DNA from 2 places in the Idiomarina sp. 29L genome. Region 1 is predicted to be linked to the other one. Evidence: predicted binding sites of a transcription regulator. Region 1 holds the regulator's gene; the other holds the start of a gene.
What was found. Region 1 encodes ArgR, which controls arginine synthesis, uptake and breakdown. Its sites were predicted from a motif close to ANTGAATANNTATTCANT; they were not measured.

Region 1 (15,977 bases):
AGCGTATGCGCTACCACTTATGGCAGCCAATACCAGCAGCGGTAGGGAAACTAGCATCCACTGTTTCATAATCAGTCCAATTGAATTGAATCACAGTGAGTTATTGTCGTTGAGAAGGGAAAAAAATAAAAGGTAAGTAACTGAAAGAATTGTTAGTAGATGTAAAAAAGCCCGCAAACTTAGCTTGCGGGCTTTTAAATACTCAAATTAACTGGCTATTAAAGGCCTGCGCGCTCTTTAATTGCTGCAGCAATAGGCGACCCTGCATGACCATTAGACTGAGCCCACTCATAATCGCCTGAGCTTTTTAACTCGTCTACTGATAAGCGTCCAACAATGAACTCGCCAATGTCTTGTGAGCCATTTGACATTGCGAATTGCAATAGACTTTGACCGTTACACTGGATACCTGAGTAGATGTCACGGACACGCACACGTGAGTCACGTAACTTTTTACGCATACGCATAGTGTCGTCACCTTGTACGTATGTACAAAGGCTTAACGCCAGCTCATTCGCTTCTGCGCTTTTTGAAAAAGTTGCGCCAGTTGCTGCAACCGCAGCCATCAAGGTGCCTAATACAATCGCTTTCATCTAAAACCCCATCACAAGATTGTTCAAAAATTCATCAAGATGATACTACGATATGAACCGCTCTGCAATGGGCAACAAGTGATGTAAGTAACTGAAATTATAACGTCTTATTAACGTTTCCTATCGAAAATAAGGGTAGTAAAGTCATTGGAATTACGACCATCTGCGGCAAAGTTTTGCCGCTCTACCTCTTGCCAGTCAGCGACTTTCTCATAGTCAGGAAAGAAAGTATCACCGTCAACATTTAGGTCTATTTTAGTAACATATAAGCGGTCTGCCAGCGGTAAAAAATTTTCATAAATTTTTCCACCACCAATGATCATGACTTCTTCTACCGGACCGGCTGCAGCTATCGCTTGTTGCGGTCCATTAACCCAAAGTACTTGACCATCATGGGTTTCTCGAGCTTCTGACGTTCTACTCAGGACAATATTTTTACGCCCGGGTAATGGCCGACCAATTGATTCGAAGGTATTTCGCCCCATAACAATTGGCTTACCCAAGGTAATTTTTTTGAAATATTGGAGCTCGTCGGGCAAATGCCACGGCATTTTATTGTCCTTTCCTATGACCCGATTGTCTGCCATTGCAACTACAAGCGATATTTTCATCCAAAATTACCTTCGTATAGCCTGATGCTATTGCATGAGGCGCGATTTAAGCTTCAATATCGGACCTGACGTAACAACGTCAGGCTACTTCTGATAAATGACTTCGACGCCATGATCGTCGTCGTCATCGTCGTCTTCATCATCATCAAAGTGTTCATCCAAAACATCTTCGTGATAACTGTCCCACTTAAATTCAACCGGATCGGCCTCTTCCTGCTCTTCCATATGCGGTACGGGCAACGTTTCAATATAGTTCATGACTTCGCGACAAAGTTCTTGCGAGCCCCTGCCTTCCAACGCCGCAATCTGGAACACAGGACCGTCCCAGTTCAGCTCTTTCACCAATGCATCGACTTGCTCCTGGACTTCTTCATCTAAGACCAAGTCAACTTTATTAATAACCAGCCAGCGTGGCTTTTCTGCCAGCTTCGGGCTGTATTTTTCTAACTCATCAATAATGATACGAGCCTGTTCAGCCGGATCCGTTTCATCAAACGGTGCTAAATCAACTAAGTGCAGTAGCAGCCGGCAGCGCTCAAGGTGTTTTAAGAAACGAATACCTAACCCGGCACCTTCTGCAGCCCCTTCGATAAGTCCGGGAATATCAGCTATCACAAAACTCTGTCCCGGCGCCGGCGTTACAACACCCAGGTTAGGAACCAAGGTGGTAAACGGATAGTCGGCGACTTTCGGTTTCGCCGCAGATACCGAACGAATAAATGTCGACTTACCCGCATTTGGCATACCTAGCAGACCAACGTCGGCTAGCAGCATCAACTCCAGTTTCAGGTTACGCACTTCTCCGGGCGTCCCGTCTGTTTTTTGGCGTGGCGCGCGGTTCACACTGCTTTTAAAACGGGTGTTTCCCAAGCCATGAAAGCCGCCTTTAGCAACCCGCAGTTTTTGTCCATGTTTGGTCAAATCGCCAATGACTTCGCCGGTATCAATATCAGTCGCACGAGTTCCCGGAGGAACCGTCAACGTAATGTCACTGCCTCGTTTACCGGTGCAATTCTTACCCATACCGTTTTGACCACGTTCCGCTTTATGGAAACGTTCAAAACGATAGTCGATAAGCGTATTCAGGTTTTCATCGGCTTGCAGGTAGACATCACCACCATCACCGCCGTCGCCTCCGTCTGGGCCACCTTTCGGTATATATTTTTCGCGGCGAAAACTGATACAGCCATTACCGCCGTCGCCGGCGTCGACACGAATTTCTACTTCATCAACGAATTTCATCGCAATCTGCTACTTATCACTCATTAAATATTGTGCAAAATTCTAGCACATAAGAAAAAGCCCCGCCGTAATGGCAGGGCTTTCGAACCGAAACTTTTCAGTTTATGTCGAGGTTATTAGTCAGTAATAACGCTCACATATTTACGGTTGTTCTTACCTTTCGTTTCGAAAGATACCTTGCCTTCAGAAGTCGCGAACAACGTGTGATCTTTACCGATGCCAACGTTGCTACCAGCGTGGAAACGTGTACCGCGCTGACGAACCAGGATGTTACCTGCAAGAACCGATTCACCACCGAAGCGCTTAACACCTAAGCGTTTACTCTCTGAATCGCGACCGTTTTTAGTAGAACCACCAGCCTTTTTATGTGCCATGTCGTTACTCCTTAATTAGCTATTGATACCAGTGATTTTCACTTCAGTGAACCACTGACGATGGCCTTGTTGGCGACGAGAGTGCTTACGACGACGGAACTTAACGATTTTAACTTTATCGCCACGACCGTGATCAACCACTTCTGCTTTCACTTTGCCACCGGATACGAACGGAGCACCGATTTTTACGTCGCTGCCGTCAGAAACCATCAAAACCTGGTCGAATTCAACTACATCACCGGTAGCTGCTTCCAGTTTTTCCAGGCGGACGATTTGGCCTTCAGACACACGGTGCTGCTTACCGCCACTTTGGAATACTGCGTACATATTATTCTCCACAACCCTATTGGGTATCCAAATTCAAATCAGGGCGCGAATTGTACGTAATCCCGCCAACGATCGCAAGTCCTAATTTGCCGCCTTTAGAGTTTCCGAGCTCGTCGAATTAGTGTACCATCTGGTTTCCGTTAAATTTTGTAAATTTCAGATATCTATGATGGATATGCAGTCCATTAACGCATTAGCCAAAGACGACATGTTAGGTGTTAATGCGCTTATTGGTGAACAACTAAAATCCGACGTTGCCTTAATTAACCAACTGGGTATTTATATCGTCAATAGCGGCGGTAAGCGCCTGCGCCCTTTGCTGACCGTATTAACCGCCCGTGCACTGGACTATGACGGCAACGATCACCAAAAACTCGCCACCATTATAGAATTTATTCATACTGCAACACTCCTGCATGACGATGTCGTCGATGAGTCTGATTTACGCCGCGGACGCAAAACTGCAAACGCTGTATTCGGTAACGAAGCCGCCGTACTAGTGGGTGACTTTCTCTATACCCGCGCCTTCCAGCTAATGGTCGACTTAGACTCTCTGCGTATATTGCGTATTTTAGCGGACGCCACCAACATTATTTCCGAAGGCGAAGTCTTACAGTTAATGAACTGCAACGATCCCGACACCTCAGAAGCAAGCTACTTCGACGTTATTTACGGCAAAACAGCCAAGCTGTTTGAAGCTGCAACAGAGCTGGCGGGCGTACTGACGGGTCAGAATGAAAAGCTCACCGCTCAATTAGCGGACTACGGTCGCTATTTAGGCACGGCTTTCCAACTGGTCGATGACCTATTAGATTACACTGCCGATAGTGATTCAATGGGCAAAAATGCCGGCGATGACTTAGCCGAAGGTAAACCAACGCTGCCGTTGCTATACGCCATGTGGCACGGCAACGAAACCGAGCAAAAGCTGATTCGTGAAGCGATTGAGCAAGGTGACGGACGTGAGCACTTACAAACCGTACTAACCGCTATGGAGCGAACGGGTGCTTTACAGTACACCCGTGACAAAGCATTAAAAGCCGCCGAACAAGCGCGCGAATCCCTAAGCGAACTCCCCGACTCCGACTATAAACAAGCTTTACTCGCTCTAACCCATCTGGCAGTCGACCGAGTGGCGTAAGAAATGCTTTGGGGGGATCGGGTTCTGTTTCGGACGACGCCCGTGAATACATCCCTGTAGGGCTTGGGAGAGGGCAGATTGCTCACTTGTTTCGCTTGAGCATTGATAGCTTTTGTAGCGGAGACGCTACGAGCTCATCCACGAGGGCTTGACGAAGGCCATCCCTGGCCTTCGACACTCTGCGACAAAAGCTATCAACACTCATAACGCTCACAAATAAGCAACCTGCCCCCTTTTAGCCATTTCTGTAGCCTGATGCTATTGCATCAGGCTACATACCTTTCAGTAAGTAGCGCGGAAATATTGGGGTGGGTCAGTCTTGGCGAAAAGTCATTGCAGGGTTATCTGGAGAAAGTGTGCAGCGCCAAGGATGGCGCTGCCCAAGCCATACAGGGACGTACTTGCAGGCGTCTTTCGGAAGATAACCTGCAATGGCCAGCCAATGCTGGCCCGCCCCAATATTTTCAAGAGCGGATAGCTGAAAGCTTAGCTGGCGAAGTCGATGCCTTTTTGGATATCGCCTTTCAGACCGTCGAGCATGTCGTCCATGCATTTTTGTTCGAAAGCGCTTAGCTTACCGTAAGACAGAATTTCTTCAGCGCCGTTTTTGCCTAAGCGTACTGGCTGCGCGAAGAACTTAGCGTTGTCGCCCGGACCTTCTACATAGGTACACTCAACAGTGTCCTGACCTTGCAGGCCTTTCAGCAATGACAGAGCAAAGCGCGCTGCAGCCTGACCCATAGACAGGGTTGCTGAACCGCCGCCGGCTTTTGCTTCGACAACTTCCGTACCTGCGTTCTGGATACGGTGAGTTAAGTCTTTGATTTCTTGCTCGGTAAACTCAACACCTTCAACCTGAGACAGCAATGGCAGAATCGTTGTACCACTGTGACCACCAATAACCGGTACGTTTACGTTTTCTGGATTCAGACCACGCAGCTCACCAACAAAGGCTTCTGAGCGGATAACGTCCAGAGTGGTGACACCGAACAGCTTACGCTTGTCGTAGCAGCCTGCTTTTTTCAGAACTTCAGCAGCAATTGGCACGGTGGTGTTTACTGGGTTGGTAATGATACCAACACAAGCGTCAGGACAGTTGTCTGCAACACCTTGTACTAAGTTTTTAACGATGCCTGCGTTCATGTTGAACAGATCAGAGCGATCCATACCTGGCTTACGTGGTACGCCAGCAGGAATTAATACGATGTCGCTGCCAACTAATGCTGACGCAAGGTCGTCTTTACCGAAGCCTGTGACTTTTACGTCGGTAGGGATATGGCTTAGATCAACCGCAACACCTGGAACTACTGGCGCAACGTCATACAAAGATAACTCTGAACCTGCTGGAAGTTGTGTTTTCAAAAGTAATGACAATGCCTGGCCGATACCACCGGCCGCACCTAATACGGCTACTTTCATCTCAGACTCCGTTTTGTTTGTCGATTAGAACTGCATAAACATGCAGAATTTGGTGCAAAACTGTACTTGAATACGCTGTTAAATACAACTGACAAGCCTTTTATAACAAAGCTCGAATAGCGTCACAGAATGCAGTAAACTGGTCGCATTATAGCATAAAATGACAGTCAGGAAGCGGCACGATAATGGTGAAAGATCAATTAATTGACGCCTTCAAAACGTTACTGCGTGAAGAGCGTTACGGCTCGCAAGGCGAAATAGTTAATGTACTGAAAGAGCAAGGCTTTGAGAGTATTAGCCAGTCAAAAGTGTCGCGTATGCTGAGTAAGTACGGCGCCGTCAGAACCCGTAACGCGAAGCAGGAAATGGTTTACTGTCTGCCGCCCGATTTAGCGGTGCCCTCTACTAAAGCACCATTAAGCCAACTTGTACTGGATATTCAGCATAATGATGTGATGGTCATTATTCGCACCAGTCCCGGCGCCGCTCAACTCATTGCTCGTTTACTCGACTCGGTTGGTAAAAAAGAAGGCGTACTGGGAACCATTGCCGGCGACGACACTATTTTTATCGCACCGGTGAAAGTACAGGATATTGACTTCACGCTGCAAAAAGTCAAAGAACTGTTTGCGAATCAGTCTGTACTGCCGTCTTCTTGAGTGCTCGGTAACTCACGGTTTTCAGATAAAAACCGTATCGACGGCACAAAGAAACTTGAATTTAACACCGCCTGAGAGTAATCCAGCACCGGATCATACTGCCCTTGTTCATCGGCGTAGTAACGAATCTTCAGCCACTCGACCACACTCTTTGGCGCATGAGAAAAATACATACCCAATAACCCTTGTTCACGTAAGTCTCCCCAGGGCATGTTCTGCCGCAACAAAGGTATTGGCTGCTCTTTCTTGTCCATCAACTTCGCTTTAGCGGCGTGGGTAACGCCATCAATCATTGCCTCCGGCAACCGTTCACCGGAGACTTTTTCCCGCCCCATGATCTGCTCTTGTTTTTCAGGGCCTAAATAATCCCATCGGCGCAGGTCATAACGAATTTTCTGGACAAACAAATAACTGCCATCAACAAAGTCGCTATCGTCGTTTGCATTAATAAGCGCGGCCTGACGTTTACGCATCCCCCTTGGGTTATCCGGCGCATCAATAAAGCCCATTAAGTCACGTCCGTCTAAATAGCGAAAAGAGCGTATCTGTTCAGCCACTTCTATGTCGTAGCCAAACCACTCCATAATGGTTCGGCCGGCGAGATAATTAGCGTCGAAGCGATCACATCGAATATGGATAATAAGATCGAATGGATGCCGCGGTGCTTCACGGTCGGAATCACTTAGTTCAGGAAAGGTCTGTAAGTGCAACGGTCGTTTATGCGGATACAGTATGTCCCAATATTCCGCCCCAATACCGACAAAGCCCGTCAGCATGGCTTCTGAAAAACGGGCGTCGAGGTCCTGGACAATAGAGGGAAACCGCGACAACTTGCGGCGTAAGCTCTCAACATCGTCACTCATGACGTGACAAAACAAGGTTAAGCCGTGCAAATTTGGCTCGGCGTATATCCCTGATTGCGCTTTATCCACCCTTTTCTCCCGTTTAACTATTATTATTGTGAGTTCACTGCATTGTTTTTTACATTAACTCATGCAAAAGGCATTATAGAATGCCTGTATTCGTTATGACACCGCAAGGAAAAATCATGCGTAATCTGATTCTTATTGGAAGTTTATTAGGGTTAACCGCCTGTGCGACAACAACGTCACAGCAACCGACCCAACAAAACGTTGCACAACAGAGCGTTGCTGAGCAATTTCATCAGTTGGCAGACAGCATCTGGGAAGGAATGAATGAATCCAGCGATACCGAGCTGACCGATATGTCTCCGGAGGCGCTTAAGGCTCGATACGAGAAACAATCAAAGTGGCTGGAGCAACTGGACGCCATTAACGTGAGTCAGTTAAGCGATGAAGATAAAATTAACCACGCGATGATTCGCTATTCGCTAAAAAACCGTGTCGACGAATACCGCTTCAATGCGCATTACATGCCGTTAACCGCTGAAGGCAGCTTCCATAGTTCACTGGCGTTTATGCCGTCATACACGTCTTTTAACTCAGTTGAAGATTATCAGAACTATATTTCAAAGTTACGCAGCATTCCGCGCTACATGGAGCAACAGACACACTGGCTAAGAAAAGCGATAGACGAAGGTTACACACAGCCAGCAGCAGCTATGGCAGGGTTTGAAGAGAGTATCTTGGCCTACATTGTTCAGGACGCCAAAGAAAGCGTTTACTTTTCGCCATTTGTACAGCAGCCCGGCTTTGTCGACGACGTTGAGTGGGAAGCATTAAAAGCTGACGCAGTAACCGCCATTGACGAGCAGGTTATGCCAGCGTACGACGACTATTTTACGTTTATGGTCACCGAATACTTACCGAACGCACGCGAAAGCGTTGGTGCCAGTGAACTGCCTAACGGTGAAGCGTTTTACCAAAACCGTATTAAGCATTACACCACACTGGATATGACCGCTGATGAGATTCATGAAATAGGCTTGCAGGAAGTCGCTCGTATTCGCGGTGAAATGCTCGAAGCCATTGAAGCAACCGGCTTTGATGGTGACTTTGACGAGTTCGTTGAGTTTCTGCGTACTGACGACCAGTTTTATCCTGAAACCGCAGAAGAATTGTTGCACTATGCGGCTTGGATTGCGAAGAAGATGGATGGACAGTTACCTAAGCTGTTCAAAACCTTACCGCGTAAACCGTATGGCATTGCTCCGGTTCCTGAAGAGATTGCGCCGAAGTACACCACCGGCCGTTACTCTGGTACCAACCGGGACGACCGCGCTGGTTTTTATTGGGTAAACACTTATGCATTAGACCGTCGTCCGTTATACCAGATGGAAGCACTGACGTTGCACGAAGCAGTCCCGGGCCACCATTTACAAAATGCCATTGCGGGAGAGTTAGAAGACTTACCTGAGTACCGTCAGCAGACTTATATTTCCGCGTTTGGTGAAGGCTGGGGACTGTATTCAGAGTACTTAGGTCTGGAAGCCGGTTTTTATCAAGACCCGTACAGCAACTTTGGTCGCCTAAGCTATGAAATGTGGCGTGCCGCACGTCTAGTGGTGGATACCGGTATGCACGCTAAAGGCTGGAGTCGTGAGCGGGCAATGGACTTTATGGCCAACAACACCGCGTTGTCGTTGCATAACGTGAAAACCGAAATTGACCGTTACATTACCTGGCCAGCTCAAGCGCTGTCGTACAAGTTGGGTGAGCTGACGATTAAGCGTTTACGCGCTGAAGCAGAGCAACAGCTGGGCAATAAGTTCGACATTCGTGAGTTCCACGACGCGGTACTGGAAAACGGCAGCGTGCCGCTGAAAGTACTCGAGCAACACATCAACGACTGGATAGCTGAGCAGAAATAGAACAGAACCCCCGCTATCAGGAAGACGCCTGCAAGTAAGTCCCTGTAAGGCTTGTCTGGCGCCATCCATGGCGCCAGACACTTCCCGATAGCAGGGGTTCTATTTGTTTATTTCTACCGTATTCAAAACCATCCTTGGCGCTGCATACCTCCACACGAAGCCCTGTAACCATTTGTCGCGCTCACGATTATTTTGATCCGTATTTAAAACAATCCATGGCCTTCGACACTCCGCCACAAAAGTACTCGGCACTGATAACGCTCATAAGTGAAAAACCTGCTCGTTGCGCTTTACGAGCTCGCGACTAGAACAACGACACGGCGGCTTATTTTATATTAACTATAAAAATGTTAATTTTAGGTTTTAAGAACGAACTAAGGACGAAGACTGTGAATTCCCGATTGTGCTTTTTAAGCCTTTCCTTTTTACTAACTGGGTGTGGCGGCAGTGACTCTGGGTTTGATGATAACTCTCGCACAGCCTTAGTAGACATACCCGATGCACCGCAGTATTGCTTTATTGATGAATCCTATCAACCTGGCCCAGTACTCTGTTTTCCTGATGTTGTCGCCGATAACGGTGAGCATGTTTATCCTCTCAGCATTGAAGGATTCAATTACGAATTTGGCACGTCTTATCAACTTCGTGTTCGGATTTATGATATCGAATCACCAGACGCCGATGCGCGCTCCGTAGGTTATGAGTTAGTCGACGTTGTTAATAAATCAACAGCGCCTGTTGGTAGCGTATATTCGTACAACAATGTCCAACTAATGAACCTTCCATTTGCTGAGCCGGAAGAAAATTTATACACCTTTGGCTTTCTCGAATTTCAGTGCGGCGAAGGTGTTGATTGTGACTATTTAGTCCAGAACGGAGAAAGTGGTGGCGCGATAAACATCGAGTTCACATTAACAAGCGATAACACGCCCGTTACGCTGACTGACTGGAATTAGCTCTGTATTACGCATCGTTAAACTGTTAAGCATCGCACCTGATGTGAACATCAGGCTACTGACTATCGGGCACAAAAAAACCGCCGAAGCGGTTTTATAGGCATTTAGCTGGGAATGGAAACAACATTATGGCCGGTATTAGGAAGTGTCTGGCGCCATGGATGGCGCCAGCCAAGCCCTACAGGGAAGTACTTGCGGGCGTCCTCGTAAAGAGTCCTTGCAACCTAAGCACTCATTAAGCCACGTTGATGGTTGGGATGATGTTTTCCTTGGCCGCTTTTTCTGCGTCTCGGAAAGCATCCATTTGGTCAAAGTTCAGGTATTTATAAACTTCGCCAGCCATCGAATTAATGTCCTGTGCGTACTCGAGATACTCTTCAGGCGTTGGCAGGCGGCCTACAATAGCACCAACAGCGGCCAGCTCTGCAGACGTCAGATAAACGTTCGCGCCGTCACCTAAGCGGTTCGGGAAGTTACGAGTCGACGTTGACAGTACAGTTGCCCCCGCTTCTACACGAGCCTGGTTACCCATACACAGTGAACAGCCCGGCATTTCAGTACGTACGCCGTTACGCGAATAGATATCGTAATAACCTTCGGTTTCCAGCTGTGCTTTATCCATCTTCGTAGGTGGTGCAATCCACAAACGAGTGTTCAGCGGATCAGAGTTCTTCTCTAACAGTTTACCTGCCGCACGGAAGTGGCCAATGTTAGTCATGCACGAACCAATGAACACTTCGTCCACTTTGTCGCCCGCAACTTCGCTTAAGAACTTAGCGTCGTCAGGGTCGTTAGGGCAACAAACGATTGGCTCTTTAATTTCGTCCAAATCGATTTCGATAACTTCTGCGTATTCTGCATCTTTATCCGCACGCGTCAGTGATGGGTTTTCAAGCCATTCTTCCATCTTACGAGCACGACGCTCAAGCGTACGCGCATCACCGTAGCCTTCGTTGATCATCCAACGCAGCATAGTGATATTAGAGCGCAAGTATTCGCTGACTGAATCTTCTGACAGGTTGATGGTACAACCCGCTGCAGAACGCTCTGCTGATGCGTCTGACAGTTCGAACGCTTGCTCTACGGTCAGGTGCTCAAGACCTTCGATTTCCAGAATGCGACCAGAGAACGCGTTTTTCTTGCCACGTTTCTCTACAGTCAACAGGCCGTCTTTGATGGCAAACGCAGGAATTGCGTGAACCAGGTCACGTAGGGTAATACCCGGTTGCATTTTACCTTTAAAACGCACCAGTACTGACTCTGGCATATCCAGCGGCATAACACCGGTCGCGGCGGCAAAAGCAACCAAACCAGAACCTGCCGGGAACGAAATACCCAGCGGGAAACGTGTATGCGAGTCACCACCAGTACCAACGGTATCCGGCAACAACATACGGTTCAGCCAGCTGTGAATAATACCGTCGTTCGGGCGCAACGAAACGCCGCCACGGTTCATGATGAAGTCTGGCAGTGTATGCTGAGTTTCAACATCGACTGGCTTCGGATAGGCTGAGGTATGGCAGAAAGACTGCATAACCAGGTCAGCGTTAAAGCCAAGACAAGCCAGGTCTTTCAGTTCGTCACGGGTCATTGGACCGGTGGTGTCCTGCGAACCCACGGTGGTCATTTTCGGCTCAACGTAAGTGCCAGGACGAACGCCTTCCATACCACAGGCTTTACCAACCAGTTTTTGTGCCAGGCTGTAACCTTTGTCACTAGATGCTGGCTGCTCAGGTGTCAGGAATAAGTCGCTGTGACCCAAACCCAGTGATTCGCGCGCTTTAGCCGTTAAGCCACGACCGATGATCAGGTTGATACGGCCACCGGCACGGACTTCATCAAGAATAACGCGTGACGCATAATCGTACTCAGCGATAACGTCGCCCGCTTCGTTTTCAATTTTGCCTTCGTATGGGTAAATGGTAATAACATCACCCATATTCATTTTTTCGACGTCGGCTTCAAATACCAACGCACCTGCGTCTTTCATGGTGTTGAAGAAGATAGGCGCGACTTTGCCGCCAATACAGATACCGCCCGCACGTTTGTTCGGCGTACCCGGCATGTCTTCACCGATGTTCCAAAGAACCGAGTTGGTAGCTGACTTACGTGAAGAACCGGTACCTACTACGTCACCGACGAAAGCAACCGGATGACCTTTTTCTTTCAGCTCTTCAATCTGCTTGCCTGCATCAGTAATGCCTTCGCGCGGCATTTTGTACATGGCTTTAGCGTGCAGCGGGATATCAGGACGTGACCACGCATCTGGCGCTGGAGACAAGTCGTCAGTATTGGTTTCGCCAGTCACTTTAAAGACGGTCGCTTTTATTTGGTCAGCCATTTTGTCACGGCTGGTGAACCACTCACCTTCAGCCCATGACTCAACCACTTCTTTGGCCAGTTCGTTGCCGGCTTTCATTTTTTCTTCAACGTCATGGAAAGCGTCGAACATCAAAATGGTGTGTTTTAATTCTTCGGCAGCTAAACGACCCAGTTCAGCGTCGTCTAACAAAGCAACCAAGGTTTCGATGTTGTAACCACCGTGCATATTGCCCAGCAATTTCACAGCGTCTTGCTTACTGATAACCGAGCTTTCAACATCGCCTTTCACCAAAGCGCTTAAAAAGCCTGCTTTAACATAAGCGGCTTCATCAACACCTGGCGGTACACGCTCAGACAATAACTCGACTAAGAAGTCTTCTTCACCTGCGGGTGGATTCTTCAGTAGTTCAACAAGATCGGCCACTTGTTCGGCGTTTAATGGCTTCGGAGGGATGCCCTCTGCGGCACGCTCTTCCACGTGCTGACGATATTCTTTAAGCACTCGTATTACCTCTCATTTGCTTGCATGAATTCAAGACGGTTCACTAGTGCGGCGCATTATACGGATTTTACGCTGAAATTCCCATGCGAGAGGACTATAAATCAGATAATTCAGGGTATAAACAAGGTGAATGGATGCCATGGTTGCGCCCTCATTGAGGGCGCTCCACTTTTTGAACAATCGCGTACATAACAGGCACGACGAACAGCGTCAGTACTGTCGCAAACCCGAGACCAAACATAATGACCGTCGCCATGCTAGCAAAGAAGTCATCAAACAGAAGTGGCAACATGCCCAGTATGGTGGTTGCCGCCGCCATGCCCACCGGCCTTACACGACTCACAGCGGCCTCGACTAGCGCATCAACTCGCGATTTACCGGTTTCGAGCTCGACGTTGACCTGTTCCAGTAGCACCACGCCATTTTTAATCAGCATGCCTGACAAACTTAAAAAGCCTAACAGCGCCATAAATCCAAAGGGCTTATTCAGCAGCAATAGACCAACCGTCACACCAATTATCGACAGTGGTACTGTGGTCCATAGAACAGCGGCGTGTCGAATGCTGTTAAACAGCAGCACGGTAATAATAAACATGACCAGAAAGCCTAACGGTAACGCACCGAACAATGCTTTTTGTGCTTTGCTTGACGCTTCGTGCTCCCCTCCCCAACTCAACTCGTAACCCAAAGGCAGTTCAATCGCTTCTATTTTGGGGCGAACTCGTTCGAACACCTGAGCTGCGGTTTCATTACTCAAAATATCGTGATCAGCCATCACCGTCAGTGTCCGTTTACGGTCACGTCTCAGTATGAGCGGATCTTCCCATGTGGTTTCAATACTTCTCACCACTTGCGCCAGCGGTATAAAACGATCCAACACGGGGCTGTAAATTTGCAGCTCCTGCCAGTTGTTCAAGTCGACACGTTCGGCCGCCGGTGCTCGCTTTACAATTGGCAGCAGATCGGTTCCGTCGCGATAAATGCCAATTTGCTGGCCAACGAAGTTACCGAGCAATACGTTGTTCACATCCTCTTTAGTGACACCTGCTCGTCTTCCAGCCGCTTCGTCATACTGAGGCTGTAATAACTTGGTTCGCTGCCGCCAATCAGAGCGAATATTGACCGCACCTGCATCGTCCCTCATTACCGCTTGTGCTTTCTCGCTCAACTGACGTAACACCTGAATGTCCGGTCCTGAAAAACGTGCCTCAATTTTGGCTGGCGTTGCCGGACCTATCTCGACCCGAATTAATTTGTCTTCAACGTCCGGGTGAGCGTTTTTAATGCGTTGCCGAATATCCGCCATGAGCGCTGACATAGACTCCTTGTCTTTCACGCGAATCAGCAATTGCGCATAGCTTTCGTAGCTTTTTTCAACCAAATAAGTCAGCGTAAAACGCGGAGCCCCCTGACCGACGGTCGTTGCCACGGAAACCACCTCTTGCTTATCCAGCAAATAGTCTTCCAGGCGTTTCGAGTCCTGCTCGGTGTGGCGAATGTCAGTCCCTTGTGGATACCATAAGTCCACATAAAACAGTGGCGTTGTGGAAGGTGGGAAAAAGGCTTGTTTTACCTGCCCGAAACCCACCACCGCCAGTACCAGCATAATGACCATTGCCGACATGCTGGCTGCCCGGTGCGTTAAACAAAAACGCAACGCACTTCGATACTTTACATAGAGTGGGTGCTTAAAGGCATCCTCGTTCTCATCGCCAATGTCCTTTTCAGAATAGAGTCGGTCGGCTAAGAACGGAATCAGCGTTAATGCCGTTACCCAACTTAGCAATAAAGAAATAAACAAGACCCAGAACAAGCTGCCCGCGAACTCACCAGTGGCGTCTGAAGAAAGGCCGATTGGTGCAAAGGCGATAATACCAATAATGGTAGCCCCTAACAGCGGCCATTGGTTTTGCTTAACCACCTGCGTAGCGGCTTGAAGTTTGCTCTGCCCCCGACGCATGCCCACCATAATACCGTCAGCAATCACAATGGCATTATCGACCAGCATACCTAAGGCGATAATCAGTGCGCCTAACGACACCCGCTGCAGGTTAATATCACCAAGCCGCATGAAAATGAACGTGCCGAGTACCGTCAGCAGCAACACCGAACCAATCAGCAAACCACTTCTAAAGCCCATGGACAGTAGCAGCGCCACAACCACAATCGCTACCGCCTCGACTAAATTCAGCAAAAAGTTATTAACGGAGTTTTCAACTTCGTGGGGTTGATCATAAATGCGCTCAACGTTCATGCCAATTGGCTGAGCGTAGGAAAGCTCGTCCAAACGCTGTTCAAGTCGCTCTCCAACTTCCACAACGTTCACATCATCGGCGAAAGACAGTGCTAGCCAGAGTGACGGCTTTCCGTTATAACGCACCACGTGATCAGGGATATCCTTCGTTTCGCGATAGATGTCAGCAACGTCGCGCAAATAAATACGTTCTCTGGCGCCTGGGTTACTAATCACCAGTTTTTCCATGTCTTCGACGGAAGAAAATTCACCGTTAGTGGCAATACGCATGGACTCTTCATTAATCGTCACACGGCCTGCATTTGCCACGGCGTTTTGTGTTTGCAGTAAATTGGCGACTTGCTTAGGTGGGATACCGAAATTTCCCAGCTGGGCCCGGGAAACTTCGACAATCACCTGCTCCTGGCGCTCGCCTGACAGCATAACTTTGCCGACACCGTCAACTAAGACCAGCTCACGCCGGAGAAAGTCCGCATAATGCTCAATGTCTTTGTACGAGTAGTCAGGTCCTGTAATCGCCAACATGACACCATACACGTCGGAGAAGTCGTCACGGACAATAGGCTCGCCGGTGCCCGGCGGTAAGCGTCGTTTCGTATCATTGACCTTGCGCCGAAGTTCATCCCAAATTTGTTCGAGATCATCCGCCCGGTAAATGCTTTTCATCTCCACTGTAATTTGCGACAGCCCCGGCTTCGATATGGAGCGAATATTGTCTACGTAGCTGAGTTCCTGGATCGCATTTTCAAGGCGATAAGTCACTTCTTCTTCCACTTGTCGAGCCGA
Region 2 (15,977 bases), on a different contig from region 1:
GCTATAAGCTCCCTAAGCGGCGGTCGTTCGCTTGCGCGCTCCACCAACACTAAGTCGCGTAACGCAATGGCTCTGTCATGCACGCTGCCACGGTAGTTGATAGCAAACCGTTGCTTCTCGCTACCTACCTCGTTCACCCGAACCAGGGTTTTATCAATTTCGCCTACTTGGTAGGTGCCTATAATGGTGGTTATTGCAAGCAATAACAGAATAAACGCAAAGCCTGCGTATAACCGATTCGCTATCGTCATCTCATACCTCGAAACTGCGGGGCTATATTAACTTGAATGGTTATACAGAATAACTGAGAGGAAGGATCAGAAAGAACGAATAAAATGAGATGAAATTAATCGATTTTTGCGTTTAATAATTTAACGGCTTAATAACCAACGAAAAATTCTTAACTGGCTAGGAACGTAAAACATGTACTCGGGGTGCCACTGTACGCCAATAACGGCTTGTTCTCGCCCGTCACTCTCAGACGCTTGTATAAAACCGTCTAAATCCCAGCCTGTCGCACGCATGCCCACACCAACCCGTTTAACAATTTGGGAGTGCAGGCTATTCACCCTCAGTTTGCGCTTTTTACACACTTCAGACAATAAACAGTCTTTTTCCAAAAACACTTGTTTGGTTGGCAACAAACCGGGACGGTTATACGTTAATTTTCGAAGCTCTTTAATATTCTGATTCAGCTCACCACCAAGCACGACGTTAATGAGCTGAGAGCCTCGGCAAATACCTAACAGCGGCTTTTTATTCTCAAGCGCCCATTGTATCCAGCGAATTTCAATATCATCGCGCTCAGGGTCGTATTCGCCATCTGGCTCAGCCGGCTGATTATAATGAGACGGGCTGATGTCATCGCCACCACCAATAATCACGGCATCAACAGACTCGGCTTCACAACGGTGTCTGACACTCACTCGGATAGGACGCGCACCAAGCAGCCTAAGCGCCAGCCAGGTACACCACCAAGACGGCGACCACTTGCGCGCCGTCCCGGTTACCACCACCCGCGATCGCTGAGCCATTGCGTTAACCTCTTTTTCCAATCATTCTCAGCAACGCCCATAATAGGACGCTCCGCCTTGCGAAAGGCACTTCGCCAGTAACCCAAAGCCTCTTCGTCATTCGCTAAAGCTTCTATCACCCACCATAAATTCCACTCTTCACTGAGCTGCCAGTCCGGGTGCTCGATTTGACAGTTGGGCAAACGGTAGTGAAACGTTGGTCGTGCCTTAATCTTACTGTCTTCAACGGCTTCCATCACCTTATTTTCATCCACATGAGCGAACAGAGGCAGCATATCCAAAGCCCGGTTGCGGGTCGCGTTAAACGATAAGTAATCATCGATGAGGGTCGACATATCAACGTCGTCTTGTGCCATCAGGCGATGCAAATAGTCTTCTGGGTATTTATCAATATAAGGGCTTATCTTTCTGGTGGTATCAACCTTATGTTTCTCAATAAGCCACCATTGCAATACACCATAAGCCTGCATGTATCGCAGTATGGTTGGTGCGTCGACTTTAGGGATTTCCGCGTTAATATGAACACCATAAGCGGCTATCCAGGACTCATCAGTGCCCTTTGCGCCAGCCTGACGAAGCTCATTTACCAGAGGAATAAGTACCTTGCACTGCTCTAATGTTAACGGCGGGCAAACAATTTCAATCGGCACCCAGCGTTCGGCTAAGTTGCCTAGCTCGTTTAACAGACTGGACTCATCAGCATCTTCTGCTTTAGCTTTTTTCTTTAAATAGTCCCAGTCAATTTCAACATTAAAAGTGCCGAGATCAGACGTCCTGACTTTGTGCTCAGCCTTCGATTCACGAACGCATTCTCCGTCCACAACCGAACACAAAACCGTCGAGGCCTGCTCTAAAGTTAAGCCACTGAACTCCAGTTCAAAACCAATGGTTCTCGGCTCGTCACTGTCATTCAGTGGTACAGGTAGTTCTTTAAAGTCCGTCTCACTCAATCGAAAACTGTCCTGCTGGTCCTGGAAAAACAACCGGGCTTTCAAAACCGTCTTTGCTTACACTAGCTACACCAAAAATGTAGTTATCGATCACAATGTTTTCCAGAGTGTACTCATTCACATTGCCAACGTAACGGCTAAACTGCCACTGCGGTGCGTCAGTTAAACGCCAATACACTTTATAACCGGCAATGTTTTCTTCGTCCTGCTCTTGAGAATTCCAGCTTAACGTCGTGTCTGGTTTCACAGCTCCTTCTATTTCAACGTTGGCCGGTGGTCTTGGTGCCCAAGCCATGCTTGCCAAAGACGCCGCATTTAATGCCGTCAATTTAGCTGCGTAGTCAAAATTAACTCCGTCAATGGTATCACCGTATGTAATACCATTTTCGGTGCGTAAGTCCTGATGCTGACGGTTATAGTTTTCGTTGGTTTCCATAATACGGATGCCCGGATACCCAAGATCGTTAAACGGTCGATGGTGACCGCCCCGACCAAAGCGGTCCAAACGATAAATAACCATGGTATCTAAGTTAGGTACATAACGGTCCGCTACCCAGTCAATATAGCGGGCTAAATTGCGCGACGGTGAGTCAACCTCACCACCGTAAAAGCGACGCATAGTCGCTTCCCGATCAGACTCGTTCATGCGAGTGCCTTCCGCGAAAATCCGAGCTGTTGAGTTATTGATAACCCCGTTGATGCCCTCGATATTGCCAATCATGTCATTGTTCAACACGGCGGTCAGGTGCCAGTCTTCATCCTTGGCTTTCTTCGCTAAAATTTTACCGCCAAACAAGCCTTGCTCTTCCCCGGCTAAAGCGGCATATACGATAGACCCATCAAATTCATATTGACTGAGCACACGAGCCGCTTCCAGTGTGCCGGCAACGCCTGAGGCATTGTCATTCGCACCGGGAGCGTCTGAGGTAGAGTCCATAACGTCACTAACGCGCGAATCAATATCGCCTGACATCATGACATAACGATTTGGGTCAGTCGTTCCCCTCTGGATAGCAATAACACTTTTTACTTCTACCGGATCCGGAATGCGTTTCTCACCAGAAATCACATCGCTCACATACATCACTTCCAGACAACCGCCACAGGCTTCTGAGATTTTCTCAAACTCTGAATAAATCCAGCGGCGTGCCGCCCCAATACCACGAGTATCAGACTCCGTTTCTGACAGCGTATGACGCGTACCGAAGCTCACTAATTTACGAATGTCTTTTTCAATGTTGTCGGCTTCAACCGCCTGCACAATGTCGTGCAACTCGTCTTTGTCTTCATAACTCACCGCATCTTGAGCGCTTGCGCTAAATGAGAATGCAGCTCCCAACCCAAGCAGCACCATAGGCGCTAGCCATTGTTTGGTCATAACAAAATCCTTATCAATTATTGCAATAACGTCGTTTGATTATGCGGTAAGACAACTCAGATGAAAAGGTGCTCAATTAGCTTGTTGGAGCATGTTGTTTGGCTGTTGTACAAGCGCAGCAAGCGCAATAACGCTTTCGGTCACGTCCGACACCGTGAGCACCGCTTTACACTGTAAAAACTCTGCTTCAAACTCACTTGCCCGGTGCGGTAAGTAGCGACTTATATACGATAATTCACCACGCACGGCATCGCTCAGGCAGGCATTAGAGCGAGAGCCACTGATATGTAACGCGAGAATGTCGCCATCATCGTTTAAAAAATTCACGTACTCAGCCGCTTCGCTAAAGGTTTTGTAAGTGTTTAAGGAGCGCCCTATAACGGTCTCTTTACCGGGTAAGTGAGAGATCCGCAACACAACAATAGCGGGTAAATCTACCTGCTCATTTGTCCGTTTTAAATTATCCATTAGCTGCCGCTGCAGCTGCCGACCGCCCAGCACTTTTTCGCTGTCACTCAGCCAGAAACCGGCGTCTTTAAAAGCCGTTGGCAACCCCTCGCTAAACGGCATAAGCCCGGCGACTTTAGGCAGCCACTTGGTGCCATCTTTATGAACAAATAGCGCATTCGATAATGCGTTGCCGAACTGCTCTTCCAGGTTACTATCGTCACTTGGGACAACACACAGTTTGCGCTCAGACCGCTCCTCCAGTTGATACGGTTTCAACTTTGACAGCGCCAGCTTATCAACCTTAACCTCATTAACCATCGGTAGCGCAAGTTTTTGCAGCTCTGCAAAAGTACTCATACGATGCCGATCATAAGTTATCGTGAGTGCATAAGCTTGCACTGGATACCCCGCCTGCTTCAATGCAAACAGAGAAGGCAACCAACCGTCTTCGTTGCTTAAATCAGTGACCGGAATAAGGTATTCATGCCAACGCTTATTGAGCGGCAAACTCAACCGGAAAAAGCACAACTGACGCCGACTTTGTTTACGTTCTAGTTTTAACGCATCGCGCTCTTGCCTAACCCAAGGCAATGCCATGAGTTGAGATAATGCGTTTGGGGCATGTTTTTGCCAGCTGTTCAGTAGCGTTCGGTTCGCCTCGCTCGCCAGCGCACAACAGGTTGGCTTATTGTCAGCTAGTACCAATTTAAGCCCACTGTACGCATTTGCCCAAAGCGCTTCATAAGCACGGGCTTTTACTCGCTGCAAACTGTGATCAATATTAACTTTATAACGGTGCTTATATTGACCAATGAGCTCATCAATAAAGATGCGAAATGCCTTGTTATTGTCAGTTTCTAATCGCTTGAGCCGCAAATACACGTATGGCTCACTATTCTCGATGGCTACCACCCGGTATTGGACGCTGGGTTCACCACTAATAACGAAATTCTCGGCGAGGCCGGAAAAGCGAACATCGAGCTGAGCGAACAGTAACGACTTTACTTGCTCATCTGACTCCACCTTAAGCTGTAAACCATTGGTTGATATATCCACGGTACTTGCCTTGAACAATTGCCCGTCGGCCAACGTAAAAGACACCGGCGACACAAAGTTCATGCGCTCTTCGCGGCGCGCGTAGGGGTGTCCGGCAATAAAGCTGTCTAAAGACGTTGCCGGCGCATTAACAGTACCTGTCTCATTGTATTGATTTTTCAATGCCAGAATTTGTTGCTTTGTATCTTCGGTGAAAACGCCTTTATACGCTTTAAGACCCTGTTCAAACAGTTGCTGTGCGCGATTGTGAAAATAGTGCGTGCGACCCTGAAAGGGGTAAGGGAACACGTCATACGGAACTTTTTTACGTAAGTCGACAACGCCTAGTGCCGGTTTCGCTAATTCGGTAATCGCCATTTTCACTTTCAGCTTTTCAGGTCCGCTGAGGTGTTTTGTTTTGCGCTTAAATACAGACTCAAACTGCGAGCGATGGTACTCTGTTTTTAACTCGTCAACGAGTGTCTGCAAGGCGGCATCGAGGGTCATTGTGGCTACGTTTGTCGTGGTTATTTAAGTTGTGGATACATTTTATTTACATTAACGCTAAGGGGTTGATCATGCAAACGCTTTTACTCGGCTACGGAGACATCGCACAACGTACCGCACGTTTGTTGGCGGCAGAAGGTCATCGTGTCACCGGACTTTGCCGCCACCCCGACAACAAGCCCGTTATTGAGGGGGTGCAGCTTGTTGCTGGTAACTACGATAACGAGCAGGACTTACGGCATTTATTCGATACTCAATGGGACGCTGTTGTTGTTACTCTGACGCCTTCTGCCTCAGGCTCACAACGCTACCACGATGGCTATGTCGTGCCTTGCAGACACTTGCAGCAAGTGCTGGCACATAGCGCTCAAGAGCCTTACGTTATTTATGTGTCCAGTACTGGTGTTTATGCTCAGGAAAATGGTGAGTGGATAGATGAAACCAGTGAAACAGCTCCGACATCAGAATCTGGCAAAGCGTTGTTACAGGCTGAGTCGTTAATCGATTCGCTGCCGAGCCAAACCACGATATTGCGTTGCAGCGGTATTTACGGAGAAGGTCGGGACTATTTATTAAAACAATTGATTGCCGGTAACATGAGTTTACGTGACAGCTGGACGAACCGAATTCATCAAGATGATGTCGCCGGGTTTATTCATGCGTTATTAACCGATATTGAAAACTCACAGCCGCTTTACCTTGTCAGTGATAATAAACCCGTTAAACAGTACGAAATGTACCAATGGTTAGCGCAGCAACTTAACGTCAGTATTACCTCTGATGTTGAACCCGGCCCAGGTCCCAGAGGCTCAAAGCGCTGTGACAATAGCCGCTTGCACAATAGCGGCTATACACTTAAGTACCCGACGTTTGTTGAAGGCTACGAAGCTTTTATTGACAGTTGGTCGAAGTAATCGAGTATTCCCTCGGCGGCGGAGCGGCCTTCAGCAATAGCGGTAACAACCAAGTCAGCTCCGCGAACCATATCACCGCCGGCAAAAATTTTGGGGTGACTGGTCTGCATCGCAAATTCCCGATTCGAGTCAGTAAGCACTGTACCCCAGTCGCTTAGCTCTACGTTATGCTGTTTCAGCCATTCCGGCGGACTCGCCTGATACCCAAAGGCGATGATCACCGCTGTTGCCGGTAAGGTGAATTCTGAGCCTGCAACAGGCTCAGGCCGTCGGCGGCCGTCACTATCAGGCTGTCCTAATGCGGTTTTCACCATTTTCACACCAGTAACCCGTCCAGATTCGCTCGCTTCTATTTCCACCGGCTGAACATTATATAAAAACTCTCCGCCCTCTTCTTTGGCATTTTCCACCTCGCGACGCGAGCCGGGCATATTGCTTTCATCTCGTCGGTAAGCGCAAGTCACCAACATCGCACCTTGTCTAATTGAGGTGCGTACGCAGTCCATTGCGGTATCACCGCCGCCCAGCACCACCACTTTCTGTCCTTTAAGATCAATGTGTGGGTATTGCGGCATGGGTTGATGAGGCATCAGGGTTTGCGTATTGCCAATAAGAAACGGCAATGCCGGATACACGCCGCTATGCTCTAACCCTTTTAAGCCGCCATCCAGTGCTTTATAAGTACCTAACGCCAAAAACACCGCATCGTATTGCTCCAGCAGCTCAGAAAACTCAATGTCTTCGCCAACCGTTACGCCCAACTTGAACTCGACGCCCATTTCGCTGAATATCTCGCGACGCAACTTCATGACCGATTTATCGAGCTTAAACGGTGGAATACCGTAAGTCAGCAACCCGCCAATTTCAGGGTAACGGTCATACACCGTTGCAGTAACACCGTTACGAGCCAGTACATCGGCACAAGCCAAACCGGCAGGACCTGCACCTATAACGGCAACTCGCTCCACTCGTTGTGCGACCCCGCTTAAGTCGGGTCGCCAGCCGTTGGCAAATGCCTCATCAACAATTTGCTTTTCAATGCTGCCGATAGTTACAGCACCGAAGCCATCGTTAAGTGTGCAAGCCCCTTCACAAAGCCGATCTTGCGGACACACTCGCCCACAAATCTCCGGTAAGCTATTGGTTTTATGCATAAGCTCTGCAGCTTCGGTTACACGTCCCTGATTCGCTAACTCCAGCCATTGTGGAATATAGTTATGAACCGGACACTTCCATTCACAATACGGATTGCCGCAGTCCAGGCAGCGATCTGCCTGCCCCTGCAACTGCACGCCCGACATGGGTTCATAAATTTCAGTAAACTCAATGCGACGCTCATCAGCGGCCTTTTTCGGCGGGTCAATTCGCTGAACGTCGAGAAATTGATACACATTTTTATTCATTACATCACCTGTACCCGAAGTTCAGCTGTAGAGCGTGCACGATGCCCCAATAAATCGGACACATCCTGAGATTTAGGCTTCACAATACGGAAGCTTTTCAAGGTTTCGTCAAAAGACGCAAGCAATTGTCTGGAGTAGCCACTGCCGGTAGCCTCATGATGCTCATGAATAAGCCCGCGCAGATGCTCTTTAATAATGGAGGTTTCTATTTCTAACGCTTCAACCAGCTCATGGTTTAAACGGCGGTGTAAGTCTCCGTCGATGTCTCGCAAATAGGCAAAACCGCCTGTCATGCCGGCGCCAAAGTTGATGCCACAATCGCCTAGTACCGCGACAATTCCACCAGTCATGTACTCACAGCCATGATCACCAATAGACTCAACCACAGCAGTAGCACCTGAATTACGCACGGCAAATCGTTCGCCGGCACCGCCTGCTGCATATAGCTTGCCGCCGGTAGCGCCGTATAGGCAAGTATTCCCCATGATGGCAGCTTTATGAGTTGGGTAATTCGCACTAAGCGGTTGCTTTAATACAATTTCGCCACCAGCCATGCCTTTCCCCACATAGTCGTTGGCATCGCCAGTCAACCTAAGTTTTAATCCACCGGCATTCCACGCACCGAAGCTTTGACCAGCCGTGCCTTTAAAGCTAAGAATAATGGGTGCAGTCGCCATACCCTGATTACCATGCCGTTTCGCAATATAGCCCGATAAACTGGCTGCAACAGAGCGGTCATTATTTTTTATATCGAAAGACCACTTGCCGCCGGATCTATTGTCGATAGCTGACTGTGCGGCCGAGAGTATTTGCTGATTCAGATCGCCTTTATCAAAAGGTGAATTCTTTTCTGTGCAATACAGTGGGTACTCAGATTCAATACCCGAGGACGCTAGCAACATATTTAAGTCTACAGCTTGCTGACGTTTCGTTTCACCGGGTAAACGCTCAAGTAAATCGGTGCGCCCGATAACATCGGTAAGCTCTTTTACCCCCAGGTAAGACAAAATGTTGCGCACTTCTTCTGCCATAAACTCAAACAACCGGATGACTTTTTCCGGTAAGCCAGAGAAATGCTTTTTCCTCAGCAGCTCGTCTTGTGTTGCAATACCGGTCGCACAATTATTTAAGTGACAAATTCTTAAGTACTTGCAGCCCAGAGCGACCATTGGCGCAGTACCAAAGCCAAAGCTTTCTGCTCCTAAAATCGCCGCTTTGACAATGTCTTTGCCGGTTTTTAAGCCGCCATCAACCTGCAGGCGTATTTTGTGTCTTAGCTTATTCGTTACCAGCGCTTCATGAACTTCCGCCAGACCTAACTCCCAGGGCGAGCCAGCATACTTTACAGAAGTGAGCGGACTGGCACCGGTGCCTCCGTCATAGCCGGACACCGTAATAAGGTCCGCATAGGCTTTTGCTACGCCCGTAGCGATAGTGCCAATACCCGGCGTAGAAACCAGCTTTACCGATACTAACGCCTCAGGGTTTACCTGTTTTAAGTCAAATATCAACTGAGCGAGATCTTCAATTGAGTAAATATCGTGATGCGGTGGCGGTGATATTAATGTCGTACCCGGTACCGCGTAACGCAATTGGGCAATTTCTGCCGTGACCTTTTCTCCTGGGAGCTGCCCACCCTCTCCGGGTTTCGCGCCTTGTGCGACTTTTATTTGAATAACATCAGCATTAACGAGGTAGTGCGGTGTCACTCCGAAGCGGCCTGACGCGACCTGTTTAATGCGCGAGTTCTTTTCAGTATTGAACCGTTTAGGGTCTTCGCCCCCTTCTCCCGAGTTCGAGTGACCGCCAATTCGATTCATCGCTATCGCCAATGCTTCATGGGCTTCTGAACTGAGCGCACCAATCGACATCGCCGCTGTGTCAAAACGCTGGTATAAACGCTCTTTGGGCTCAACCTCATTGAGGTCAATCATAGGCGTATTTGGAAGCTTTAAGTCCAGCAAGTCGCGAATATGAGTCACCGGCCGCTCGTTAACGTATTTAGCGTAAACCTTGTAAGCTGATTCATCCCCGGTATTAGCTGCTTCTTGCAATGCAACCACGACATCGGGGTTATAAGCATGGTACTCACTGCCATGCACATATTTTAATAAGCCTCCCTGAGCTAGCGGTTTGCGCTTTAACCAGGCTTTTTGAAAGCGTTGCAGTAAATCCTGCTGAATATCATCAAAACCGGTACCGTTAATACGCGCCGGCATATTGCAGAATGATAACTCTCTGACATCCGAATTAAGCCCAACGGCCTCAAACAGCGATGCACCGCGATAACCGGAAATTGTCGATATGCCCATTTTCGAAAGTATTTTTAATAAACCTTTGTTCAGCCCTTTACGGTAATTCAGTAACGCTTCTCTGACTGGCAGGTCTATTTTCTGCTGCCCGGCTAACTGCTCAACCGTTTCATATGCGAGGAATGGATAGATTGCCGTGGCCCCCAGACCCAGTAGAACCGCCATGTGATGTGAGTCACGCGCAGAAGCAGTTTCGATAATAATATTAGAGTCGCAACGCAGGTTTTCATTGACCAACGCCTGCTGAACCGCACCAACCGCCATTGGCGCCGGAATAGTGATATCATCTTTTTCAAAATGGCGATCGCTCAGAATGGCAATAACCACACTTTGCTTTCTTACCGCCTCAACCACTCTTTCAACAAGCTCATTAAGCGCCTGCTGTAACGATTTATCCGCTGGATTAAATGCCAATGAAAAGTCCATACTGCGGTAATGTTTTTCGTCTAAGTCCCGCAGTTGTTTAACGTCGGTATACATTAAAATGGGCGACTCAAATACCACCCGATCAGCATCACCTGAGGCTTCGTTAAAGACATTATGCTCGCGGCCAATAATGGTGCTTAAGGACATGACGTGACGTTCGCGAATTGGGTCAATTGCCGGGTTGGTAACCTGCGCGAACTGCTGCCGGAAATAATCGTAAAGCAGTCTGGGCTGTTTGGACAAAAAAGCTTGGGGCGTATCATCACCCATTGAGCCAACCGCTTCCTGCCCATCTTTGGCAAGAACACTAATAACTTGTTGCAACTCTTCTTCAGAATAGAGAAAGGCTTTGTGGAATACGGCCATGGTCTCGTCACCGTAAAGTCGCTGGCCGATTTTGTCGGCGTGACTATGCTCAAACGGCACTAAGCGGCGGCGGTTTTGCGACAACCACTGTTTATAAGGGTGACGCTCTTTAAGATCCGTTTCAATATCATCGTTATACCAAATCTTCCCCGTATAGGTGTCAACCGCCATCATTTGACCCGGACCTAAACGTCCTTTCTCTGTTACCTCTGCCTCATCGTAGTCCCAAATGCCGACTTCGGACGCAATAGTGAGTATGCCGGACTCAGTGAGCACGTAACGCGCTGGGCGTAAGCCATTTCTGTCAAGACTACAGGCAACATGCCGACCGTTGCTCAATACCACGCCTGCTGGGCCGTCCCAGGGCTCCATATGCAGCGCGTTAAACTCATAAAATGCCCGCATCTCATCTGACATGGTCGCATCGCCCTGCCAGGCAGGCGGAATTAATAAACGCATAGCGCGGAATAAGTCCATGCCACCAGCAAGCAGCAGTTCGAGCATATTGTCCAACGACGCTGAGTCTGAGCCACTCATACCGACCAAGGGGGCTGCACGTTGCAGGTCGGGTAATAGTGGCGTGTGAAATTTGTAAGCTCGGGCTCGCGCCCACTGACGGTTACCTCGTATGGTATTAATTTCACCGTTATGAGCGAGGAAACGAAATGGCTGTGCTAATGGCCAACGGGGTTCAGTATTCGTTGAAAAGCGTTGATGAAACACACAAATGGCAGTGGTCATACTCTCATTTGCCAAGTCATGGTAATAACTGGCCAAATTCCTCGCCAATACCAGTCCTTTATAAACAATCACCAGACTCGATAACGAGGCTATGTAAAGCTCATTGTTGTCTGTGTAATGCTGCTCTATTCGGCGGCGCGCCATGTAAAGGCGCCGCTCAAGATCTTTTTTTCGCCACCCCGGTGGCGCCGACACGATGACTTGTTCAATAGCTGGCTCTGACTGGGCGGCCTGCGTGCCCAAAATGGTCGGATCCGTTGGAACCTTACGCCATCCATTGACGGTTAACGTTTCCTGCTTTAACTCTTCTTCAATAAGCTGTCGCGCGGCTTCCTTTTTGTCATGATTTTTACTGAAAAATACCATGCCGACGGCAAACTTTTTGCTGAGAGACCAATTTTGAGATTTAGCGTAGTCTTTGAAAAACTGCTCCGGCAGTTGAAGTAATAGTCCACAACCATCGCCAGTTTTACCATCGGAGCCAATGCCACCGCGATGCTGCATTCGGTCTAAACCATGCAAAGCAGTCGTTATTAAGTCATGCTTGGCCTGACCGTTAATATTCGCTATCAAGCCAAAACCACAGTTATCCCTTACGTCTGCATTTTGATACAGTCCCATGCACTAATCCTGAATAAATAATCATTAATTTTAGATTAGCATGCAGTTGTGAAGTTCGGTAGGAAGCTTGTTTATTATCGTTATAAACGGGTTGTATAAAGCAAAAAAGGCCTCGTAATGAGACCTTTGGGGTTATTTTAGTGTCGCAGCAAATGCCAACATTCTATCCAGCGGCACCATCGCCTTTTCTCCAAGCTCTGGATCGACATGAATTTCATGCTCTTCCCCACTCGTTTCAAGCGCTTGCTCAATCGCTTTAAGACCGTTCATCGCCATCCACGGACAATGCGCACAGCTTCGGCATGTTGCGCCATTACCGGCTGTTGGTGCCTCAATAAAGGTCTTGTTGGGTTGCAGTTGCTGCATTTTATAGAAAATGCCTTTATCCGTCGCAACAATAAAGGTGTCGTTAGGCAGTTCCTGGCTCGCTTTAATAAGCTGCGATGTTGAGCCAACAGCATCGGCCATTGCGACAATATTTTCTGGAGACTCTGGGTGTACTAAAATAGCCGCATCAGGGTGCAACGCCTTCATGTCTTTGAGCGCTTTGGCTTTAAATTCGTCATGCACAACACAGGCACCTTGCCATAACAGCATATCTGCGCCCGTTTCACGGGCAATATAGCCGCCTAAATGCTTGTCAGGCGCCCATAAAATTTTCTCGCCTTTGGCATCTAAGTGATCAACCAGCTCTAACGCCATGCTTGAGGTAACGACCCAATCAGCTCGCGCTTTGACAGCTGCTGAGGTATTTGCGTAAACCACAACCGTGCGATCCGGATGCTGGTCACAAAATTCTGAGAACTTTTCCGGAGGGCAGCCTAAATCTAGTGAACACTCGGCATCTAACGTAGGCATTAACACCTGTTTATTCGGTGTCAGTATTTTCGCCGTCTCTCCCATGAAGCGAACACCCGCAACAATGAGCTTTTTCGCCGGATGGTCACGACCAAAGCGCGCCATTTCTAGCGAGTCAGCAACACAACCGCCTGTCTCTTCAGCCAGCGCCTGAATGTCAGGGTCAGTGTAGTAATGTGCCACTAAAACCGCATCTTTCTCTTCAAGAAGCGCTTTAATGTGTTCAACCGTTTCCTGTTTTTCTTCAGGCGTCAACGGCTTGGGTTTTGGTGGAAACCGATAGTCAAGGGTATCCAGCGTTTGAATCTCAGTCATGGTATTACAGCTTATGTCCAAGTGTTCGTTATAACGTGGCGGCTAGTATAGTCGAATTCAAGAGGGGGTTGTAGTTAAGTTATCAGAAAGAAGAGGTGGTGGGTTGTGCAGGATTCGAACCTGCGACCAATTGATTAAAAGTCAACTGCTCTACCAACTGAGCTAACAACCCATAATTCTGATTTTTTTAGCATTAGCGAGTGGTGGGTTGTGCAGGATTCGAACCTGCGACCAATTGATTAAAAGTCAACTGCTCTACCAACTGAGCTAACAACCCAACGCTAATTATTCGTTACCAGTTCTGCTTGGCAACGGCGGCATAGTTTACTGAAATAACGCGCTTATGCAACTTAAAATTGAAAAAAACTGTCTGACTGATTAATTCACGAACACATGTTGCGCTCGTGTTAGTTAATTCAGTCGTTGCTTGGCTAAATTTGCTTCAGTACTATCCGGGTACTCACTAATGACTTGCTCGTAATAACGCTTTGCATCAGCGGTGTTACCCTGGTCATTTGCGATAGCACCAAGCTTCAATAAACAGTCACCACGCTTATTACTGTCAGGGTAGTCTTTTACTACCGTCATGAACTGTTGTTCAGCTTTATCATATTCTTGCTGAGCAAAGAAAAGCTGTCCAAGCCAGTAATGGGCGTTTGGCGCATAAGTAGAGTTAGGGAAGCTCTCCAAAAAGGACTGGAAAGCAGGAATGGCAGCGTCATAACGCTTATCTTCCAAAACCAACGCAATGGCTTTGTCGTAAGCATCATTTTCGCTCAAGCTTGCTGAATAACTGCTGCCATCAGCTTGCGTCGGTACCTGCTGCATATTGGAATAACCTGCGCCGGCATCATTACTCTGGCTATTGTTGTCCTTTAACTGATTAAAGCGACGATCAATTTCCTGATACAGCTCGCGCTGGCGTTGTAAAAGTTGTTCCAATTGATAGGCATGCTCTTCAGTTATCCCTCTTAATTCTGCAACATCTTGTTGAACGGAATTAAGCTGATCCATCATGTTGAGTTGTGCACTGGATCGAGCCTCAAGCATGCGCTCGATTTGATCCAGACGCTTTTCAACGTCACCTGAAGAAGAAAGACCCGAAACAGGCGCCTGGGCTAAAGCAAGCCCAGGCACCAACAAACTGACAGCTAACAGCGTTTTTTTCATGAACTATCCGTCTAATTTAGGATTAGTACACTAAAACCGCACGACGGTTTTTCGCGTATGCACTTTCAGTTGACGCATCAACTAAAGGCTTTTCTTCACCGTAAGATACGGTTGAAGTTTGAGAGTCCTGAACTCCTAAGTTGTGCAAGTAGCTTTCAACCGCTTGTGCACGACGCTCGCCAAGTGCGATGTTGTACTCAGGCGTACCACGCTCATCAGCGTGACCTTCGATAACCACTTTCACAGACGGGTTCTTAACTAAGTAATCTGCGTGCGCAGCTAATAGCTCTGCGTATTCAGATTGTACGTTAGACTTATCGAAAGCAAAGTAAACAATGTGTTCTTTGCGCAATGCTTCCATTTTCTCTTGACGTTGTTCTTCAAGCGTTTTTTGACGCTCAGCCGCACCAACTTCAACACCAGAATCTTGTTCTGCTTGTTGATTCGTTTCCTGACCTGAGCCCATACCTGAATCGGTTTCCTGGTTTGAGCTACATGCGGCCAGAGTTGCCATTGGTACAACGATTGCCAGAGCTTTAAAAAGTTTATTAAGCTGCATCCTTTTCGTCCTTATCGTTTAATCGAACAATTCAACCATTCAGGCTATTTACATAAATGGCGACCAAGAGGGAGACTTAACTTCCCCATCAGACGCCGGTAACCGCGCTTTAAAACGTCCATCGGTTGATACCAATGCTAGTACTTGCTTGTTATTGTGCGTTGTACTGTATATCACCATACTACCATTCGGTGCGATACTTGGTGACTCATCCAAAGACGTTTTTGTTAAAACCTGCATTGTTCCTCTTGGGAACTCTTGCTTAGCTATATGATAGTTCCCTCTGGTACGGTTTACCAGAATCATGTCTTTACCAGACGGAGCTACCGTACCACCTAAGTTCTGCTCACCTTCGAACGTCAGTCGGCGAACTTGACCTGACGACAACTCTACATTGTAAAGCTGCGGTCTACCGCCACGCTCTGACGTAAATACTAGCGACTTTCCGTCAGGTGTCCAACTTGGTTCTGTATCAATCGTACGATTCCGCGTAACTCGTTGCAAGTTTTTCGTTTTTATATCGAAAACATAGAGTTCCGGGTTACCGTCCTTTGACAATACCATGGCCAATTTTGAGCCGTCTGGTGAGAACACAGGATTACCATTGATCCCCGGAAATGACGTCAGTTTTTCACGGCGAGTGGTGTAAATATCCTGCATGAATATCTCCGCCGTTTTATTCTCAAAGCTCACGTAGACCAGCTTGTTACCGTCTGGTGACCATGACGGGGACATTAATGGCTCAGGGCTGCGCAATAAGATTTTTTCATTCGCACCGTCGTAGTCAGCAACTGCCAACTTATAAGGGTAACGGTCATCATGGTTAACAGTGACGTAGGCAATTTTTGTCATAAACGCGCCTTTTTCACCAGTCAGCGCTTCATACACAACATCCGAAATTCGGTGCGAATAGCTACGAAATTGATCACCATCAATAA

Region 2: a site for ArgR is predicted at 12,146-12,163, ahead of gltB (glutamate synthase large subunit). Genes of this name have one in related genera too.

The regions. Positions count from the first base shown of each region.
Region 1 covers NZ_SDJS01000002.1:259,369-275,345, forward strand. Annotated here, with positions in the region: gene EST55_RS04880 (alpha/beta hydrolase) at 1-69, opposite strand, end outside; gene EST55_RS04885 (DUF3718 domain-containing protein) at 219-593, opposite strand; gene folA (type 3 dihydrofolate reductase) at 704-1,204, opposite strand; gene cgtA (Obg family GTPase CgtA) at 1,289-2,446, opposite strand; gene rpmA (50S ribosomal protein L27) at 2,563-2,820, opposite strand; gene rplU (50S ribosomal protein L21) at 2,836-3,147, opposite strand; gene ispB (octaprenyl diphosphate synthase) at 3,317-4,288, shown strand; gene mdh (malate dehydrogenase) at 4,775-5,707, opposite strand; gene argR (transcriptional regulator ArgR) at 5,893-6,366, shown strand; gene EST55_RS04925 (Dyp-type peroxidase) at 6,342-7,298, opposite strand; gene EST55_RS04930 (DUF885 domain-containing protein) at 7,415-9,157, shown strand; gene EST55_RS04935 (DUF4377 domain-containing protein) at 9,547-10,113, shown strand; gene acnB (bifunctional aconitate hydratase 2/2-methylisocitrate dehydratase) at 10,349-12,937, opposite strand; gene EST55_RS04945 (efflux RND transporter permease subunit) at 13,089-15,977, opposite strand, start outside.
Region 2 covers NZ_SDJS01000001.1:92,113-108,089, reverse strand. Annotated here, with positions in the region: gene EST55_RS00530 (methyl-accepting chemotaxis protein) at 1-251, opposite strand, end outside; gene EST55_RS00525 (type 1 glutamine amidotransferase) at 372-1,034, opposite strand; gene EST55_RS00520 (amidoligase family protein) at 1,007-1,984, opposite strand; gene EST55_RS00515 (M28 family metallopeptidase) at 1,977-3,362, opposite strand; gene EST55_RS00510 (PilZ domain-containing protein) at 3,435-5,354, opposite strand; gene EST55_RS00505 (SDR family oxidoreductase) at 5,426-6,268, shown strand; gene EST55_RS00500 (FAD-dependent oxidoreductase) at 6,235-7,671, opposite strand; gene gltB (glutamate synthase large subunit) at 7,671-12,137, opposite strand; gene nadA (quinolinate synthase NadA) at 12,270-13,310, opposite strand; tRNA gene EST55_RS00485 (tRNA-Lys) at 13,407-13,482, opposite strand; tRNA gene EST55_RS00480 (tRNA-Lys) at 13,512-13,587, opposite strand; gene ybgF (tol-pal system protein YbgF) at 13,722-14,480, opposite strand; gene pal (peptidoglycan-associated lipoprotein Pal) at 14,503-15,039, opposite strand; gene tolB (Tol-Pal system beta propeller repeat protein TolB) at 15,088-15,977, opposite strand, start outside.